2 regions of the Lysinibacillus sp. KU-BSD001 genome follow, and region 1 is predicted to be linked to the other one. Evidence: predicted binding sites of a transcription regulator. Region 1 holds the regulator's gene; the other holds the start of a gene.
The links. The regulator LexA, encoded in region 1, represses DNA repair genes until DNA is damaged. The targets are predictions, from matches to a motif close to CGAACATATGTTCG.

Region 1 (5,817 bases):
CGTAACTGTGATTGCTCTTTTGCTTCCGCTTCTGTTAATGTTCCCGCTTTTTTCTTTTTAGATAGCTCATTAATACGAGCAATTTTTTCTTTTGATAGCATACATGTCTCACCTTTCTACACTAACTATTACAAAGGTATGAAAAAATAAGCGGAAGTGCAAGTGATTGTGCTTTATTCTGGCTATTTCGACAAATTTCCATCTTACACTTTTACCATAAAAAAAGAGCACCAGAACTTATTCTGGTGACTCTGTTGATTGTTCTTGTTGCTCAGTATATTCGATGTAGCGGCGATTTATCGTCGCTTTACTTACTTGAAATCCTAGTCCTTGTAATGTACTAGCAATTTCTTTAAATGTCATGCCTCTGTCTCGAAGCTTCACGATTTCTTCAATCGGGACTTCAATTCGTTCACGCCCCTCTAAGTTGCCGCGCTCTGTTAAATTTAACTCAGGACGATAGCCATTTTCTACAGCGCGCCTCATGCCTCGTCGGATTTTAGCATTATGCAATTTCCGCTGATATTCTTCTACAATCGCTAATATTTCTAACAGCATCGTATCCATCTCATTTAATGAGAGTGGTCCCGCTTCATTCAAGGAATAAACCGTTACCTCTTGCTTTAACAGTAAATGCAACACGGCCATTCGCGCATTGCCACGCCCTAACCGGGTTTCATCCTGAATGAAAAGCGTTTGAATACGTTTCGCTTTCATGAAATCGAGCATTTCAAGTAAGCCGTCTCGGTCGACATCATAACCGCTTTGTTGATCTTCGAAAACAGCTGCTACCTTAAACTGTAACTGCTGGGCGTAACGTGTTAATTCTTCACGCTGCCTGACTAAAGATGTTTCTTGTGTTTCTTTCACTGTGCTTACACGGCAATAAACGACAGCTTGTTTTTGTTGGGTCATCGTTGTTCACTCGCTACTTTAATGGAATCAGTTTCTTCTTGTGTTGACAGTCTAACAACATATACGGAGTCTTTTTCAACAGGAATTGTAATCGTTTGACCTGCCGTTAGCAGTTGATTAAATAAATAATTCTCCTTTTGTACAAAAGAAACCCAGTCTTGCGTAGACATTTTACCACGATATTCATCGGCTAACGACCATAAAGTATCGCCATGCTGCACTGTAATCTGTTCGTAGTGCTCAATTTTTTCATCTGTTATGTATAAGTATGTCACAAATGCTACTGTAACCCCTAAAAGTAGCGCTACATAGTTATTTTTCTTTAACCAATTCATCCACAAATCCCCCTCGAATGCTTGTTCGGAATGTATGTTCTCATTTTAATACAGCTGTTCGTTTTTTGTCAATATTTTTTCGAACTCACGTTTGCTTTTCTGTTCGTATATGTTATACTGAGTGTAAATAATAAGGAAGAACTCTTACAGAGAGGTGAAAAAACATGACAAAAGTATCTAAACGACAAGAAGCAATTTTAGCATTCATCAAAGAAGAAGTACGTTCTAAAGGCTATCCACCGTCCGTTCGTGAAATAGGGGAAGCTGTCGGGCTTGCTTCTAGTTCAACCGTGCATGGTCATTTAGCTCGTCTTGAAAGCAAGGGGTTAATTCGTCGGGACCCTACGAAGCCACGTGCTATTGAAGTATTAAATCAAGAAGATACACTTACAACTAAAGTAGACGTTATCCATGTTCCTTTAATCGGCAAAGTAACAGCCGGGCTACCGATTACGGCCATTGAAAATACAGAGGAATATTTCCCACTTCCAAACACATATGGCACAAGTGAGGATCAAATTTTCATGCTGGAAATTATGGGCGAGTCGATGATTGAAGCAGGCATTTTAGATGGGGATTACGTCATCGTCAAACAACAATCTACAGCAAACAACGGGGATATTGTCGTCGCGATGACCGAAGATGATGAAGCAACAGTGAAGCGCTTTTATAAGGAAAAAACACATTTCCGCTTACAACCTGAAAACTCTTCAATGGATCCGATTTTAGTAGACCAAGTGAAGATTTTAGGGAAAGTCGTTGGGTTATACCGAAATATTCATTAATAAAAATGTGTAGGCAAAGTCACACTTCGCCTACACCGTTTTTTATTTTTGACACGCATCCACAAACGCTTGAAATAAAGTAAGCGATGCATCATCTTGTTTCATAGCTAGCTCTTCTGGATGCCACTGCACCCCTAAACAAAATGTATAATCTGGATGTTCAATCGCTTCAATCATGCCATCACTCGTAGACGCCGTCACCATTAAGCCGTCCCCTACTTCTTTAATCGCTTGATGATGGAAGGAATTCGTCCACACTTCACTGCCAATTAACTCACATAGCTTTGTTCCCTCTTGTACGACGACACGGTGAATCTTTTCATGACGTGCTGATTTTTGGGCATGTTGTATAGCGCCATTTACTTGTGACGGAATGTCTTGATACAGCGAGCCACCAAACGCCACATTCAACACTTGATGGCCGCGACAAACGGCAAAAACAGGTAAGTCGCGCTTTAATGCGGCCTGTAACACTTGAAAATCACTTTCGTCGCGTTGTTCAATGACCATCCCTTGCATCGGAATCGGATCTTCTCCAAAAAATTTCGGATGAATATCATGTCCCCCAATTAAAAGTAACCCGTCTATTTTGGAAATAAATTCCTCAACCCCCGTTGTAATATGCGGGAAGCAAAGCGGAATGCCCCCTGCCTGTAAAACCGCTTGAATATACGTCTCATTAATTTCAAATTTTCTTTCTGATGAATGCATGGTCACACCAATAATCGGTTTCATCTAAATCCCCCCTAAGTTGATCGAAGCAAAAATCCTACTAGCCAAACACCATCTATTATGAAGTCAGCGGTGTACTTGCTTTATTTTCAATTTTACTTGCCTAATCCACAGAAAAAAAGGCAAATTCCGTAGAATTCACCTTGTTTCATTTAAAATAATTGCCAATACCATTCGATCAGCTGTGCACCATAAAAATAAGTAATCAGCGCACCAATCGCAATCGATGGTCCAAACGGTACAGGCGTTTTCCTTCCTTGGCCGCGCACTTTTAATACAACTCCCCCGATTACCATCCCAATAACAGATGCTAAAAACAAGGTTAACAGCGCATTGACGGTACCGAGCACTAGACCAATTAAAAAGAACAGCTTAATATCGCCGCCCCCCATACCACCTTTTGAGACAACCGCTATGAGTAGCAATATACTAAACCCAACACTAGCCCCAAGCAAGCTATCCCACCACGGCTCAAGCGGAGATAAAATACGTCCTATCACTAAAAATGGGAAGAAAAATAATAAGATTTTATTCGGAATCAGCATGTACGCGATATCCGAAACATTAATAATGACGAGTAATGAAACAAACAGCAACGCCACAAAAAGCTCCGCACTTAAGCCAAACACCATATAGCTCAGCGCAAAAAGGACCGCCGTCACTAGCTCCGTTAATAGGTAGATCAGTGACACTTTGACCCCACACCCGCGGCACTTCCCTCCCTGCATGACATAGGACAGCACAGGAATTAGCTCCAATGCCGTTAACCTTTTGCTACAGTTTGTACAATGGGAAGGCGGGGTCACAATCGATTCCCCTTTTGGCACCCGTAAACCTACCACATTATAAAACGAACCGAATACGAGACCAAATATCCCGAATACAATCGTATACATCATGTCCATACTTCGGCCCCTTATTCGTAATAAAATGTTGTGATTTGAATGATTGCTGCTGCGACTTCTGAACGATCCTCTGCAAATAACTCTTCTTCACCAGGTAGTTGGTAATCAATTTTATCAATGTGCATCACCCGTTCTAATCGCTCAATTTCTTTAATAAATAACTGTAATTTTTCAAAGTTTGGGGATGCTACGTCCACTTCAAATGTCACTAATTTCAAATTAGTCGGTACATTTGCTGTCGCAATCGTTGACACCGGGTTTTGTTCAGTCTCCGCAACTTCGCCTTGTGCTGTTTCCTCTGTCGTTTCCTCTGTAGCATTTGGATCGGTTAAGGTTGATTCCGATACAAGCGAATCATAATTATTAAACTTTATCCCTAACACTGTTGAGCCTGATACGTATTCTACCTCTTCAATATTTAATAAAATCCGATCAATTTCTCGACTAGCTGGCACTTTTTTACGCAAGGCAAATTCATTTGGAATGTCACTAGATTGCTCTTCTTTTAGTAAGGTAATCTGGTCTTGAATCGACGTGATCTCACTATTCAAGCTACTAACCGAACTCTCTAGATTAGTAGCCTCCTCTTGCTTCGGTTTCACCACATAATAATAAACAGCAAACAATAAAGCTAATACGAGTGCTGAAAGAAGAAGCACTTCAGAATTTTTGCCACTTGAAAGTTGCATTAATTTACACCTCCAGTAGCTAAATACAAATCATTAATCTGTAACACAACTGTTGCTGAATAACGAGGCACTTCCGTAAAACGGTCAACCTCAGCCTCTTCTTCACTCGTTGGATTTACATCAAAGTTTGCAATAGAATCTACTTGTACATCTAAAAAGTACGGATTTTGCTCCAATCGTTCTACATATGCTGAAATCATATTTAACGTCTCAAAATCAATATCAATCGACACAATCGATTGCTCAAACGTATAATTACGCAAATATGTATTCGATGGCAGTAAAGCTTTAGTCGTATCAATTAATGGTGATACATCATATGACACAAGCTCCGCAAAGGCTACCGATTCCTCCAGTGAGCCTTGATTGGCTCCTTGTAAATTCGTGAGCTCCACTTGCAACGCATCACGCTCTACTTGTAATGATTGTTCTTCTGCTTCGAGGCTGACGACATCTACACGAGCAGAAAAATAAAGCCATGACATAACAGCTAACAACAGAAGCGTGATAATACCGATTAAAATAAAAATGGTCTTGGGGCTACCATCATCTTGATCGACTTTCGGTAAGAGGTTAATATCTGGAATCATCCTTTAACCTCCTTTAACGCTAAGCCGAGTAAAGAGGCATGCTTCGCTTTGAAGCCTGGAAATTTCTTTTCAATGATCGCATCGTTAATCACTTGAATCGGCGTTGTAAAGTTTTCTGATAAAAATTCAGAAATCGTCGTTAATAATGGGTTGTCGCCTAAAATCATAATTTCATCTACCGATTTTTCCCCTTTATGTAAGGAGAATCGAAAGAAGTTCATCATCCGGTCCAGCTCTAACACTTGGTCCGTAATAATCATCCGGTAATCTTGAATATCACCATCATAGCTAAATTCTACATTTGCTTCATCAACCACACGATGTTGCCACTTCGTTAAATCGGTATCAATCGATTGGAAACGTAAAAACTCCACATTCCCTGCTGAATATATACAGATGGACACCTCATTAATGGACCAGTCCGCAATTAAGTACGTTCGATCCGCATTCACCATGTCTAAATGTTCAAGTAAGCGTAGGTTGGCTAATGCTCGAATGTCCGCAACTTGCGGTTTTAAATGATTGTCGAGTAAAATCCCCATCCATTTACGGACCTCTTCTGGTGGCGCTGCAAAGATAACCGCTTTGCCGTCACTAGGTACCGGGTCATACACATCGACTAACGGCTCTTGGAACGGCAAATGAATCGAATGCCCAATCTCCATTTCCACATAACTGCGCAAATCCTTTGATTCTACATCGGTGGGATGCTCAATTGCTTTTAATAGAACGGAAGTATCCGGTACAAAAAAACGAACATTTTGATGTTTGCCCCCCCATTTAGGTGCATATTCTTTTACAATTTCATATAAAGCCATTTCATCCTCTAACATCGCGTCCTGCATAAGCCCTTGTGGCAATGGGAT
Region 2 (5,817 bases), on a different contig from region 1:
ATCTACCGTTACATCTTCTGCTAAATGATACGCATCTGGCAATGTACGAAGCCATGCATACTGATCAGGCTGTACACGTGACATTTCATACAATTGCTCAATGAGTTTTTCAATTTGCTGATCGCTTCGGTCAGACGTAAAGCTATCCACTAACCGGTATACTTCTTCTTGCGTTAACGTTTCTTCTTTTTCTCCGTAAGCACGTTCTAACACTTGCGCTAATACGTCATCACGAAGTAACGCTACCTCATCCTGACTGGCAATACGAAACCCAGGATCAAGGTCAATCATATAAGCATACTGGCGACAAATGGCTAAACAGAATGAGTGAAGTGTTGAAATTTGTGCTTTACCGATCAAGCTTAATTGACGGCGTAAAAACTGATTATGCGGATCGTTAGCAATCGCCTTTTCCAGTGCTTCTGCCATTCGATTTCGCATTTCAGCTGCGGAAGCGTTTGTAAATGTAACAACGAGCAATTGATCTACATCAATTCGTTTCTCTACTGGGGCAAGTACTTTTTGAATAAGACGCTCAATTAACACCGCTGTTTTCCCTGAACCGGCAGCTGCTGCGACTAATATATCTTGACCTTCAGCGTATATTGCTTTCCACTGCTCATCCGTCCACATCGCTTCACTCGGCTTCGTTGGAATCATGTAATCCACACTCCTTCTTTATTTTTTCAATAATCTGATTTGGCTTTTGCGCGCTCAAATCTTCATAAGCCTGCGTACCATCGCTCGGGTCAAACTGGCAAACGGCTTTATAACTACAATAGTCACAGGCCGCTTTTTTCTTTAAGCGGAATGGGGAAATCGATGTCTTCCCAGCAAAGATTTCATTGCCCGCTTCCTTATGTTTTTCAATAACAAACTGCTGCAACGCTGGCATCGCTGTGTCATCGACGACTTTTGAGTGCGCTCCTAGTCCTTTGGATGTTAATGAAACCGGGATAACATTTGATTTTTTTATTTCCGGCAAGTCGCTATCCATCGCCTCTAAAATATCGATATCACTCGTGACAAGTCCGTTCATCCGATACTTTTCCAGACGGCTTAATTCACGAATTTGCTCATCCACCACTTCCTCTAAACGAATCAGCGGATCATGCACATGGACATATAACATACCGGCCGGGGCGACAATAATCTCTTTCTCTGCTTTTGGTAATAACAACGAGGCATTTTTTAATGCGACATCTAAATACGTTAATAATTGTAAAGAAAGCCCGTGATATACCTCATTTAAATCAATATCGCGGCTTGATGATTTATAATCGACAACGCGTAAATACACCGCGTCTTTTTCTTCATACGCATCAATCCGGTCGATTTGACCACGTAAAATCATTTTGCGTCGGTTGTCTAGTTCAATTTCAAGCGCTGGTAATGCTTGTTCTTCCTCTTGTACCCCTTTATCATCCCGCTTTCCAAAAGGCTTTTCATGTACAATTGGCTTAAACTTAGACACCTTTGCATGCTCTGTTAAGGCAAATAATGTACGCGCCACAACACGAATCAACTTTTCTTTAATGTATATATAACGCGAACTACTTTCTAAAATACTATAGGAAAACACCCCTACTAAAGGCTCTACCGTCGCACGTGCTTGTTGTAAACATTCGCTATATGTTTTTGGAGGCTCATCCTGACTCGTTAAAATCATTCGAAGCGCTTCATGGAATAAATCCCCCATTGCAAAGGTTTCCAGCTTATATTCATTTCGTTCTTCTAAGCGAAGACCGTACGATGTAAAATGAGCAAATGGACAACGGAAAAATTGCTCAATACGTGAAACACTCGCTGATAATTCCTCCCCGTACAGAGCCGCTGTATTTTCATCTACTAATGTTTCCGCCACATTTTTCTTATAAAGCGGCTTCGTGACATCGTAAAATACTTCCTGCCATGTCGGATGACGCTCATAAAATGCCTGGAGCGCAACCCACTCTTCTGCCAATTCCCCGTTCACTTCCGCATGTTTTAATTGCATTGTTAAGTATGCAACCGCAGGACTTGGATGGCGTAAATAATGCAAAACCTGTTCTTTCTCTAACTCTTCAATGGGATCAATATAAATACGCGCATGCGGCAATGTCCGCTTACCATCCACCTCAAACAGTTTGTGTAATCGGTTAATATACAGCGATGGCAATAACCCCTTGCTTTCCTCATCTGCACTTGGGAATGTGAGATACAGTCGATTCGTCGGTGAAGACATGGCACGATACATTAAAAATGCCTCCTGTAGCAATTTACTGCGAGAGTTCGGTGCTAGCTCATAGTCAATTGCATCAAAGTATTCACGCTCAGCATCACTAATCAACCCTTCTTTATCGATACGCATTGGATACACACCATCATTCACACCAATAACAAATACGACGTTCATATTATCAAAACGGGAGAACTCCACAGTGGCCACCGTTACTTCATCCAGACTCGGCGGAATATTTGAAAACTCTAACGCATCGAATCCTTCTTCTAACACTTGCATCGCATCTTCTAGCGCAATTTGTTGATCACCAAACATGAGCGTAAATTGATCTAACACATTGACCCAACCGTTCCATACTTGGTCATGTTCACTGGCGAACTCAAATACAGCCTCTTCTAATTCCTGCTCTTTTAATGCTTGGAGCTTTTCATATACTTGTAAGTCATCGATCAATTCATAAATGGCTTTTGCCAGCTCTAAGCCATTTTCGGCCGCTTTTATTTTTTTCTCTAATACAAGCAGTGGGGTGCGAATCATATCACGGGCATGATGAAGTAACTGCTCCATCTCTGCCTCTGCTGACGTTTGTACCGTCCCTAATTTTTCTAATGTTCGGAAACGCTTGTACACCCAGAACTTATCTTCTTTCCAACGATTGTGTTGAATCCCTTTTGCAATAACAAAATTCTCTAGTTGATCTACATGCTCTCGCATCGTATCCATATGGCTATTTAACGGGAAAAATAAATCAGTCTTTACCCCGCGGAAAATCGGTTCATATTGCCAATTCGATTGAATCACTTCAAGGGCAGAACGAGTAAGCTCAATTAACGGATGATGGAGCATCGGTCGCTTTTCATTCGAGAAAAATGGAATGCCGTACTGTGCAAATGTCGTCTGAATAATCGGATCATACACATCCGCTTGTCGATACATAATCCCTATATCACGATAACGAATCCCTTCCTCGTGCACGAGGCGAAGTATTTCCCGAGCAATCCCTTGCACCTCCGCGCGGCGATTGGCCCCTTCCATAATTTGCACGTAGCCCGTTGCCTGTTTTTGTACAGGAACAGGTGCATGAAACTGTTTTTCAATATGCAGTAAATCGTCATTTGTAAAACGAAATGGATGTTCTAAATGCACACGTGGTTCTACCTCAACCCCTAGTTGCATCGCTTCTTGAATCAATTTGTCATACGAAAACGCAGCACGATGGAATAATGCTTCCGGTTGTGTCGCCGCAGTTACATCATCAAATGGCAGTACAATTGTGACACGCTTTGCTAATGCAAGCAGCTGTTGAACAATCGCCAATTCACGTTTTGTAAACATAACAAAGCCATCAATGTAAATATGCGCTTCTTTTATTTTTGATGAATGTTGAAGTTGCTCCACTAAAATAGGATAAAACCCTTCCCCATCTACATAACTATCGCCAATCTGTTCTTCTAATTCGCGTAAAATAATGTGAAAGTCTTTCAGTTTCGCAATCAATGTATGCGAGGCTTTCACTTGCTCTAATTCCGCAATGAGCAGCACGATCGATTCACTCGTAATATCGTATTGGCTAAACTCTCGAAGTAGCATTTCGACTTCCTGAGTAAACCCTCGCTTCCCTGCTGCTTGTCGGAATAACTGAAACTCTTCTTTGTGCTCCTCTAAAATACGGCGTAATAACATGCGATAACCGAAACTATCAATCCGTTCCTTCGCAATCCCGCCTGTCTCCTGCAAAATAAACCAAGCTAGTCGCTTAAATGTTAATACTTGCGCACGCATAATCCCACGCACATCGTATTTATTTGTTAAATCATGCTCCGTTGTAAAAGACATCTGATCTGGTACGATGATAAAAATCGGATGCCCTAACGGATGCTGTTTTAAATCATCAATAATTTCTTGATGGATAGCAGTTGTTTTTCCTACACCTGCACGCCCCGAAATGATGCGTAATGACAAGGCAATCCCCCCTTAAATATAGTTGCTTCTATTGTACCTTAGAATGCATGTTCGTGTGTGGATTAAAAAAGTTCATACTAGAAAAACTTATACTTTCTTATCTTCCTTACAAAAACCTCGCACACAATGGAACAGTCCTGCGATGTTTTTAAATTTACTTGCCATTTCTCCCCAAAATAAACACGGCGGTTACACTTCACCGCCGTGCTCTTTCCTCTCTGCATTTCGTAAATCTCTTTCTACTCTTTTATTTAACCGAACTTCCACTGCTTTACCAAACAGCCATAAAAGGAAAATGACCACAACTGCTAGCACTAGTTTGATTGGACTGCGGATTAACGCGGTAAGATCATGTCCCACAAAGCTCATAACAAAAATCATCACCATTTTCCCTAATATAACCGCTACTAAATAAAAATGCTTCCGAATATTTGACAGCCCCGCTACGATATTCACTAAAACAGATGGAGTAAATGGGAAGCATAACAGGACAAAAAGCGGACTCAATCCGTTCATATCGACCCATGTAATCAATTTCTGTACACGTTTACTTTGCGTAAAGAAATGTAGCTTCGGATGTCTACCGAATTTCCGAACAATTAAAAATACGACATATGACCCTAGCACTGTCCCAAGCCATGATAAAATAAATCCAAAAAATAAACCGAATGCATTGGCATTTGCTACAACAATGACAACGAGCGGTAAAAACGGTAAAAATGATTCAATAAATGGTAACAACACTCCGACAAGCGGTCCCAATGTTCGATAATACTTTTCTACTTCTTCTATGTTTTCAATTGTCAGCCAATCGAACATGCAAACCACCTCAAATCTAATTCCCTCTTGTACTATCTTAAATTTCTAAATATTATTATAATACGTGCAAAAGCATTGTTAATAGTTGAAATATCTTTTTTCTATCGTTTGTTAGTAAACGAACAACAAAATCGCCTTGTGTAATTCATTAACAAGAACGCCTTTTCATAACATTTGGTTTCACTGTTAATATCATTGCACAGAGGCGCTATATTTTATTCACAATAACAGCACTTCGTTTTCGCACGTTTCTTTTTTGTATTCATTTGTAACCTTTTCAACAAGAAAAAGCAACTAAAGGGGGAGTAATACATGGGGATTTCATATTGGTGGATGATTTTAGGTATGACACTTGTTACATATATACCAAGGGCCATTCCGTTAACCTTTTTACAGGGGATTGAGTTGCCGCCCTTTTTATCTGGCATTTTACGAAATATTCCTTTTGCCATTTTAGGCGCACTCATATTTCCAGCTATTTTTTATATCCAAGAAGGCGATTATTTCTTCGGGATATTAGGAGCTGTTGCCGCATTTGGCATTGCTTATGCAGGAGCTAATGTGATTTTTGTCGTACTCGGTGCGATCGCAGCATTAGCCATTTACAGTTTAGTACTAGTGTAATCTAAGGAGATGGATTCATTGAAAGACCTTCATTTTTTCTCCGGTCTAAAAGCTGGTATGCCTATTGCTATCGGGTATTTTCCTGTTGCCTTAACATTTGGCTTACTCGCAAAAACGACCGGACTTTCTATTTTAGAAGCAACTGCCATGAGCATATTTGTGTATGCAGGTGCTTCTCAGTATATTAGCTT

Region 2: a site for LexA is predicted at 4,224-4,237, ahead of addB (helicase-exonuclease AddAB subunit AddB). Genes of this name have one in related genera too.

What each region holds. Positions count from the first base shown of each region.
Region 1 covers NZ_JBDQZI010000001.1:387,264-393,080, reverse strand. Annotated here, with positions in the region: gene AAGS61_RS02025 (DUF896 domain-containing protein) at 1-101, opposite strand, end outside; gene AAGS61_RS02020 (YneB family resolvase-like protein) at 238-915, opposite strand; gene yneA (cell division suppressor protein YneA) at 912-1,250, opposite strand; gene lexA (transcriptional repressor LexA) at 1,415-2,035, shown strand; gene AAGS61_RS02005 (gamma-glutamyl-gamma-aminobutyrate hydrolase family protein) at 2,078-2,770, opposite strand; gene AAGS61_RS02000 (prepilin peptidase) at 2,920-3,672, opposite strand; gene AAGS61_RS01995 (potassium transporter) at 3,684-4,361, opposite strand; gene AAGS61_RS01990 (PilN domain-containing protein) at 4,361-4,951, opposite strand; gene pilM (type IV pilus biogenesis protein PilM) at 4,948-5,817, opposite strand, start outside.
Region 2 covers NZ_JBDQZI010000018.1:32,386-38,202, forward strand. Annotated here, with positions in the region: gene addA (helicase-exonuclease AddAB subunit AddA) at 1-669, opposite strand, end outside; gene addB (helicase-exonuclease AddAB subunit AddB) at 638-4,183, opposite strand; gene AAGS61_RS18885 (TVP38/TMEM64 family protein) at 4,373-5,002, opposite strand; gene AAGS61_RS18890 (AzlD domain-containing protein) at 5,315-5,626, shown strand; gene AAGS61_RS18895 (AzlC family ABC transporter permease) at 5,684-5,817, shown strand, end outside.